Regions from separate parts of the Allobosea sp. AK1 genome, predicted to be linked through region 1. Evidence: predicted binding sites of a transcription regulator. Region 1 holds the regulator's gene; the other holds the start of a gene.
What was found. Region 1 encodes LexA, which represses DNA repair genes until DNA is damaged. Its sites were predicted from a motif close to TGTTCNNNNTGTGTTCNG; they were not measured.

Region 2: the regulator LexA is predicted to act here: its motif matches at 2,508-2,525, upstream of FHT98_RS19115 (PA0069 family radical SAM protein).

The regions. Positions count from the first base shown of each region.
Region 1 is NZ_VFMG01000001.1:4,969,420-4,973,862, forward strand. Features, by position in the region: gene FHT98_RS23685 (ComEC/Rec2 family competence protein) at 1-1,563, shown strand, start outside; gene lexA (transcriptional repressor LexA) at 1,557-2,264, opposite strand; gene FHT98_RS23695 (molybdopterin molybdotransferase MoeA) at 2,345-3,556, opposite strand; gene moaC (cyclic pyranopterin monophosphate synthase MoaC) at 3,556-4,038, opposite strand; gene trpC (indole-3-glycerol phosphate synthase TrpC) at 4,035-4,443, opposite strand, start outside.
Region 2 is NZ_VFMG01000001.1:3,963,677-3,968,119, reverse strand. Features, by position in the region: gene cydB (cytochrome d ubiquinol oxidase subunit II) at 1-521, shown strand, start outside; gene ypfJ (KPN_02809 family neutral zinc metallopeptidase) at 629-1,516, shown strand; gene FHT98_RS26665 (hypothetical protein) at 1,694-1,819, opposite strand; gene FHT98_RS19120 (hypothetical protein) at 1,969-2,454, opposite strand; gene FHT98_RS19115 (PA0069 family radical SAM protein) at 2,688-3,773, shown strand; gene rnhB (ribonuclease HII) at 3,962-4,443, shown strand, end outside.

The DNA of each region.
Region 1 (4,443 bases):
ACGCGCCTTGCGATCGATGTGATGATCGACCGCGCCCGCAACGCGCTGACGAAGCGCATCGCCGAGGTCGGAGGCGGGCAGGGCGGGGCGGTCGCCGCGGCGCTCGTCACCGGCAAGCGCGGCCTGATCACCGAAGCGACGAACAACGACCTGCGCGCTGCCGGCATCTATCACATCGTCTCCATCTCGGGCCTGCACATGGTGCTCGCCGCCGGCACGATCTTCTGGCTGGTCCGGGCGCTGCTGGTCCTGTCGCAGACGGTGGCGCTGCACTGGCCGGTCAAGAAGATCGCGGCGGCAGCGGCGATGCTCGGCGCGACCGCCTATTGCATCTTTTCCGGGGGCGATGTCGCGACCGAGCGCTCGCTGATCATGACGCTGGTCATGCTCGGCGCGATCCTCGTCGATCGCGCCGCGCTCAGCATGCGCAATCTTGCGCTGGCCGCCATGATCGTGCTGCTGCGCGAGCCGGAGGCCTTGCTCGGGCCGAGCTTCCAGATGTCCTTCGGTGCGGTCGCGGCGCTGATCGCCTTCGCGGAACGCTGGGAAGGGCGAAGCCGCACCGAGCCGCCGCGCGTGTTGCCCTGGCCGCTCGGAGCCGTTTGGACGGCGGCGCTCGGCATCCTCGTCACCACCATGCTGGCCACCGCCGCGACGGCGCCCTTCGGAGCCTATCACTTCCAGACCTTCAATCCCTTCGGCCTGCTCGGCAACGCCATGGCGCTGCCCTTCGTCTCGCTCTTCGTCATGCCGGCGGCGGTGTTCGGCGTGCTCGCCTATCCGTTCGGGCTGGACTGGCCGGCCTGGGCCTTGATGGGGCTCGCCTCCGACGTCGTCCTCAAGGTGGCGCATTGGGTCGCGGCCATCGACCATTCCACCGTGACGGTGGCGGCTTTCGGCTCAGGCGTGCTCGCCTGCTTTGCGATGGCGCTGCTCTGGCTGACACTCTGGACCACGGCCTGGCGCTGGCTTGCGGCCCTGCCGCTGATCCTCGGCGTCGCGATTGCCGGCAAGCCGGAGCGGCCGGAGATCCTGATCGAGCGCGACGGCTCCGGGCTGGCGGTGCGCGGTCCCGATGGCCGCCTCGCCATCGCCGGCAAGCCCAGCCGCTTCGTCCTGCAGCAATGGCTCGCCGCCGATGGCGACAGCCGCTCGCCCGACGATCCCAGCTTGCGCGCCGGCATCGCCTGCGACCGGCTGGCATGCGTTGCGCAGACCGCCGACAAGCGCACGATCTCCTATACGCGCGAGCGACTCGCCATCATCGAGGATTGCCAGCGCGCCGACCTCGTCGTGACCGCCATCCCCTGGGGCGGCACCTGCAAGGCCAGGCTGGTCGAGCGCATGACGCTATCGCGCGACGGCGCGACCTCGCTCTACCGGACGGCGTCGGGATGGAGCAGCCATATCGCGGAGCAGTCCGGCAGCGAGCGGCCTTGGAGCCGCCGGCGCGAGCGGCGCCTGACGGAGCCAGGCACGCGTCCCACCAATCAGTCGGTCACCGCACAGCCCGCACCGGCCGCCGACAACGAAGCCGAGGCCGACACCGAACGCCTTCAGTAGCGCCGCATCAGATTGACCAGCCGGCCCTGGATCTTGACCCGGTCAGGGCCGAGCACACGGGTCTCGTAGGCCGGGTTCGCCGCTTCGAGCGCGATCGAGGAGCCGCGCTTGCGCAGGCGCTTCAGCGTCGCTTCCTCGTCATCGATCAACGCCACGACGATGTCGCCGGTATTGGCCGTGTCCTGCCTGCGGATGACGACGGTGTCGCCGTCGAGAATGCCGGCCTCGACCATCGAATCGCCGCGCACTTCCAGCGCGTAATGCTCGCCGGAGCCGAGCATGTCCGGCGGCAGCGAGACGGTGTGGCTGCGGCTCTGGATCGCCGAGATCGGCGTGCCCGCCGCGATGCGGCCCATCACCGGGATGGCGATGGAATGCCGGCTGTCGTCCTCGGCAGGGCGCGGCTTGGCCATGCTGGGCTGTGAGCCCAGGCCGCCCTGGACGATGGCCGGGCTGAAGCGCGGACGCGCCTGAGGCGCGCCGAGCCCGTCCGGCATCTTGATGACTTCGAGCGCACGCGCCCGGTTCGGCAGGCGGCGGATGAAGCCGCGCTCCTCCAGGGCCATGATCAGGCGGTGAATGCCGGATTTCGAGCGCAGGTCGAGCGCATCCTTCATCTCGTCGAAGGAGGGCGGCACGCCACTCTCGCGCAAGCGTTCCTGGATGAAGCGCAGGAGTTCATGTTGCTTGCGTGTCAGCATGGTCGCCGCCAGCCCCTCAATGCGCAGATTCGAAACAAAGCACGAACACCATACGCGTTCTGCTTGTGTTCCGCAAGCCGCTACCGCAAGGGCAGGATCCGGCAGGCCTCGCCTTTCTTCGCGGGAGCGGCATGGGCCGGGCGGATCGTCAGGGCCTGCGCCCGTGCCAACGTACCGAGCATCGAGGAATCCTGCCGGTCGAACGGCGTTGCCACCCAGCCTTCCGGCGTCAGCGTGAGCTCCGAGCGCAGGTAATCCTCGCGCTCGTCATTGCCGGGCATGTCGCGGCCGAGCAAGGCAGGGATGCTGCGGTCGCGGTCGGCGTCCGCGATGCCGAGCAGCGCCTCGATCAAGGGCAGCACGAAGAGATGGCCGCAGACGATCGAGGAGACCGGATTGCCCGGCAGCCCGACCACGACCATCCGGCCGAGCCGCCCGGTCATCATCGGCTTGCCTGGCCGCATCGCGATCTTCCAGAAGCCGAGCGCCATACCCGCTCGCGTCAGCGCTTCCTGCACGAGATCATGCGCGCCGACCGAGGCCCCGCCGAGCGTGATCAGCACATCGGCATCGGCGTCGCTCGCCCTTGCGATCTTGCTGGCGAGGTCGGCATGGTCGTCGCGGGCGATGCCGAGATCGATGACGGTGCCGCCGGCCTTCTCGACCAGCGCGGCGAGCGAGAACGAGTTCGAGGCGACGATCTGGTCGCGGCCCACAGGTTCGCCCGGCGCCACCAGTTCGTCTCCGGTGGCGAGAATCGCCACCCGAGGCTTCCGCCGGACAGGCAAAGTCGGATGCCCCATCGCAGCGGCAAGGCCGAGCGCGGCACTGTCGAGCACGCGCCCGGCTTGCAGCAGCACGTCGCCTTCGTGGAAATCGAGCCCCGCAGCGCGCAGGAACTTGCCCTTCGCCGGCGGCACGCGGACCTGGATCACCGGGCCGCCGACGCCGTCGGCATCCTCCTGCATCAGGACGGTGTCGGCACCTTCAGGCATCGGCGCGCCGGTAAAGATGCGGACGGCCTGTCCCGGCCCGACCGATCCATCGAAGGCCCGGCCGGCAGCGGATTCGCCGATGACAGTGAGCGAAACGCCTTCCGCCATCTCGTCGCCGCGCACGGCATAGCCGTCCATGGCGGAATTGGCGAAAGGCGGCTGCGTCCTGAGTGCCTTGACCTCGCTGGCCAGCACCCGCCAGGCGCATTGTGCCAGCGGCAGGGTTTCCGCCCCGGTCGGCCCCGGAATGCTGTCGAGCAGCGCCTTGCGCGCGACGGGGACCGGAGTGAGCGCCATCAGCTAGCTTTCGCCTCGTAATCACCGGACTGGCCGCCGGATTTGTGCAGCAGGCGGATGTTCTCGATCCGCATCGCCCGGTCGACGGCCTTGACCATGTCGTAGACCGTCAGACAGGCGACGGAGACGGCGGTCAGCGCCTCCATCTCGACGCCGGTCTGGCCCTTCATCTTCACCTCGGCCCGTACGCGTACGCCCGGCAAGGCCTCGTCGATATCGAGATCGACGGCGATCTTGCTGAGCAGCAACGGGTGACAGAGCGGGATCAGTTCATGCGTGCGCTTCGCCGCCATGATGCCGGCGAGGCGCGCGGTGCCGAGCACATCGCCCTTCTTGGCGTTGCCGTCGCGGACGATCGCGATCGTTTCCGGCGCCATCACGACTTGGCCCTCGGCGATCGCCATGCGGGTCGTCTCGGCCTTGCCGCCGACATCGACCATATGCGCCTGGCCTTGCGCGTCGAGATGGCTGAGCCGGCTCACGCCGCGACGGCCTTGCCGGTCAGCAGCGCCTGCGTCGCGGCGGTGACGTCGGCCTGCCGCATCAGGCTCTCGCCGACGAGGAAGCTGTTGACGCCGATCGGATTGAGCCGGGCGATGTCGTCATGCGTGAAGATACCGCTCTCGCTGATGACGATCCGGTCAACCGGCACGCGCGGTGCCAGCCGCTCGGTGACCGCAAGATCGACATTGAAGCTGCGCAGGTCGCGGTTGTTGATGCCGAGCATCCGGCTTTCGAGCTTCAGCGCCCGGTCGAGCTCGGCATCGTCATGGACCTCGACGAGGACGTCCATGCCGAGCTCGCGCGCGGTCTCGTTCAACGCTTTGGCGGTGGCATCGTCGACGCCGGCCATGATGATCAGGATGCAGTCGGCGCCCCAGCTGCGG
Region 2 (4,443 bases), 1.0 Mb from region 1:
GCGGCATCGGCGTCGTCATCGGCTATGCCACGCTCGGCGCGACCTGGCTGGTCTACAAGACGGAGGGGCCGGTGGCGGAGCGAGCGCGCCGGCAGGCAAAGGCACTGCTGCTGGGCCTGCTCGCCTTTGCGGTGCTGGTTTCGCTCTGGACGCCCTATGCGCATCCACGCATCGCCGCGCGCTGGTTCACGCCGTCCAACCTGATGCTGCTCTGGCCGCTTCCGGTGCTGACCGCGATCTGCGGCTACTTCGCCTGGAAGCGGCTGCACGGCGCGCATGAGTTCACGCCCTTCGCCCTCACGATCGCGATCTTCGTCCTGTGCTTTCTGGGGCTCGCGGTCTCGAACTATCCCCATCTGGTGCCGCCCGATCTGACGATCTGGGACACGGCAGCGGCGCCGAGCTCGCATATCTTCGTGCTGATCGGCGTCAGCTTCCTCCTGCCGACGATCCTGTTCTACACCGCCTTCGTATACTGGACCTTCCGTGGCAAGGTCAGGATCGACAGCGGCTACCACTGAGTGGAACCCCCGCGGTCAGGTTGCGTTCAGGAGCGGTTTGCAAAGACGACTTGAGTTCCCCGCATCTCCCGGCGAGATTGCGGGGGAACTTCGCCGGGGATGCCTTCATGCAATGGGAAGATTACCGCCAGTCCGATAATCTCGAGGACAGGCGCGGCAGTGGTGGCGGCGGCGGCTTCGCCGGCATGCCCGGCGGGCGCGGCGGCGTCGGCATCGGCACGATGGTGGTGCTCGGCCTGCTCGGCTGGGCGCTCGGCATTGATCCGCGCCTGCTCATCGGCGGCGCCGAACTGATCGGCGGCATCGGCGGGCGCGAGCAGACGCAAGAGACGCGCCGCTCCTCCGGCCCGCCGGAGGACCAGATGGGTCGCTTCGTCTCGGCCGTTCTGGCGCAGAACGAGGACATCTGGTCGAAGCTTTTGCCGCAGCAGGCCAATACCCGCTACCAGCCGCCCCGGCTGGTCCTGTTCTCCGGCGTCGACCGCTCGGGCTGCGGCACCGCGCAATCGGCGATGGGGCCGTTCTATTGCCCGGTCGACAAGAAGGTCTATCTCGACACCTCCTTCTTCCAGGAAATGCAGCGCAAGCTCGGCGGCGGCGGCGATTTCGCCTACGCCTATGTGATCGGCCACGAGGTCGGCCATCACATCCAGAACCTGCTCGGCATCCTGCCCAAGGCCAACCAGATCCGCGAGCGCTCCTCCGAGCGCGACGCGAACGCGATCTCGGTGCGAATCGAATTGCAGGCGGACTGCTTCGCCGGCGTCTGGGCGCATAACGTCCAGGCGATGGGCCGTATCGACCAGGGCGATATCGACCAGGCGATGCGCACCGCCTCCGCCATCGGCGACGACAAGCTGCAGAAGGCGGCGCAAGGCACGGTCGTGCCCGATTCCTTCACGCACGGCTCCTCGGCGCAGCGCATGAAGTGGTTCACCACCGGCTTCCAGTCAGGCTCGATGCAGAGCTGCGACACGTTCCGGAATCAGGTGTAGCGCCTCTCAACGGCGCCGGAGGTGCCGGGGTCGCGGGCGGTCACCACCGCCTCGTCCCGCTGGCTGGTCGTTCCGACCGGGCGTCCAAAACAAATCGGGCCCGAACGGGCCCGCGACTTCCTGAGAATGCCGTGCGGAGGGCTGCATCCAGCCCTCCGCTTGGTTTTCGTGGAGAGGCTAGCTCCAGAATCCTTCCTGATGTTCGCGAGGCGAGAACGTATCTTCGTCCTCCCGTTGCTCCTCGCGCTTGTCCTCGTCGCGCTCCGCGTCGAGCGCAGAACAGGAATCGTGCCGTTCCAGCATGGATCTCTCCTTTCGATGTCTGAGGGAGGTGCTTCAGGCAACCGTCTACATATGAACTTATGCTGCAGCGCACAAGTTCCCGCACGAAATTCCTTCTGCCATGCGCTTCAGGCATATCGCCTTCGGCGGCGTAACATCCCTCCAGGCAGCTAGCTTGCGCGCTCCCGCAGGACCGGCAGCCGCACCGGCGCCCGGTCGAGACGACCGGTCAGCGCGACCGCCTTGGGCATAACAAGCCCCGCGGCGAGCCCGCGACCGGGCAGCGAGAACATGAGCCGTTCGCGCAAGGACGCAAACACCCCTTCCAGGGGAATCAGGGCCGGCTTTGCCGCCGCGACCAGCAGATGGCGCTCCACCGCCTGGACCCAATGAGCCTGCGGCACATCGCCGGATTCGAACAGGACGAGGCGGTCTCCCCGTGCATGGGCTGCGCCTTCCTGCCAGGCTTGCTCATGGCTCGCGCGGAGATAGCGGGCGCCGGTGGCGTCGGCAGCGCGCTCGGTCTCGGGCGCACCGACCGTGTCGACGAGCACCGCATGGCCGAGAAACCCCTCCGCGACCGCTGGAATCAGAACAGCCAGGGTCGCTGCAAGCGCCTGCTGGGAACCATCGCTGCGGATCACGGCCGTGAGCATAAGCGAAATCCTATGCCGCAACGCAGCATGCCACAATCCCGCCGCTTGCCTTTTGTTCTCTATATGTTCACTCTACATGAGACCAGAAGGCGCCGATTCCCGGCGCGCGACACGGTTCGACAGCCATGCCTCAGGCCAGACCCACCTCACGGCCCTTCCCGGCAGCCCAGCCCCTGCGGCGGCTCGACCGGGAGCCGAGCGTCTCGGCGCCGGTCGTCGCACCCGCCGATCCGATGGCCTATATCGGCCATCAGATCGATCCCGACAGGCGGCGCGGACGCGGTGCCACGATCAATCCCGGCGGCCGCTACGAGGCCGAGCAGCGCGTCGCCGAGGACGACGGCTGGGGGTCGCTGGAGGAACTCCCGCCGTTCTCGACCGAGATCGCCTATGAGAAGGCGCGCACCATCATCACGCGCAACGACTCGCCCGATATCTCCTTCGACCGTTCGATCAATCCCTATCGCGGCTGCGAGCATGGCTGCGTCTACTGCTTCGCCCGGCCGACCCATGCCTATCTCGGCCTGTCGCCGGGGCTCGATTTCGAAAGCAAGCTGACGGCGAAGCCCGATGCGGCGGCGCTGCTAGAAAAGGAGCTCTCCTCCCCCTCCTATCAGCCGCGGACGATCGCGATCGGCACCAATACCGACGCCTACCAGCCGATCGAAAGGAAGCTCCGGATCATGCGCCAGATCCTGGAGGTGCTGGCAAAGTTCAATCACCCCGTCGGCATCGTCACGAAATCGGCGCTGGTCCAGCGCGACATCGATATCCTCGCGCCGATGGCGGAGAAGGGACTGGTCAAGGTCGCGCTCTCGGTGACGACGCTCGATCCGAAGACCGCACGCGGCATGGAGCCGCGCGCCGCCTCGCCAGCCAAGCGGCTGGAGACGATCCGCAAGCTCTCCGAGGCCGGCATCCCGGTCACGGTGCTGGTCGCGCCGATCGTCCCGGCGATCAACGAGCACGAGATCGAGCGCATCCTCGACGCGGCGAAGGCAGCAGGCGCCGAGGCAGCCGGCTATGTCCTGCTCCGGCTGCCGCTCGAAGTGCGCGACATCGTGCAGGAATGGCTGCTGACGCATCATCCCGACAAGCTCCGGCATGTAATGTCGCTGATCCGCTCGACGCGCGGCGGCAAGGACTACGATTCGCAATGGGGCCAGCGCATGGTCGGCTCCGGCCCCTATGCCTGGATGATCGGGCGACGCTTCGAGATGGCGGCCGAACGCATTGGCTTCAACACGACGCGGCGCCGGCTGCGGACCGATCTCTTCGTGAAGCCGGAGAAGGAGAAGGCGCAGTTGAGTTTGTTCTGAGGCGTTGGGCGGCTGCTCTCGCCGTCATGCTCGCCCTTGTGGCGAGCATCCACGCCTTGGACACCGCATCGTAGGAAGGAAGACGTGGATGGTCGGGACAAGCCCGACCATGACGATCAAACGCGATTGCGTGGAGCGAGGAAAAGACGGCTCTGGCCCCGCGCTGTGCTCTGCTGCATAACCCCGCCATGCCCGCCGATTTCAACCGCGAGACATCCGCCATTGCCAACGGCCGCTGGCCGCTGGCCGGCATCGACGAGGTCGGACGTGGGCCGCTGGCCGGCCCGGTCGTGGCGGCCGCCGTGATCCTCGACCCCGAGCGCGTGCCTGATGGACTCGACGATTCGAAGAAGCTCTCGGCTGCGATCCGCGAAGAACTCTTCGGCGAAATCATGGAACGGGCGCTGGCCGTCTCCGTCGCCAGCGTGACGGCCGTCGAAATCGACGCCATCAACATCCGCCAGGCGACGCTGCTGGCGATGCGCCGGGCCGTCGCCGGCCTGCCGCTGGCACCGCTGCATATCCTGGTCGACGGCAACGACCCGCCGCAATTCGCCTGTTCCTGCGAGGCGATCATCCAGGGCGACGGGCAGATCGCCTCGATCGCGGCAGCGTCGATCATCGCCAAGGTGACGCGCGACCGGATGATGGCGCGGCTGTGCAAGCGCTA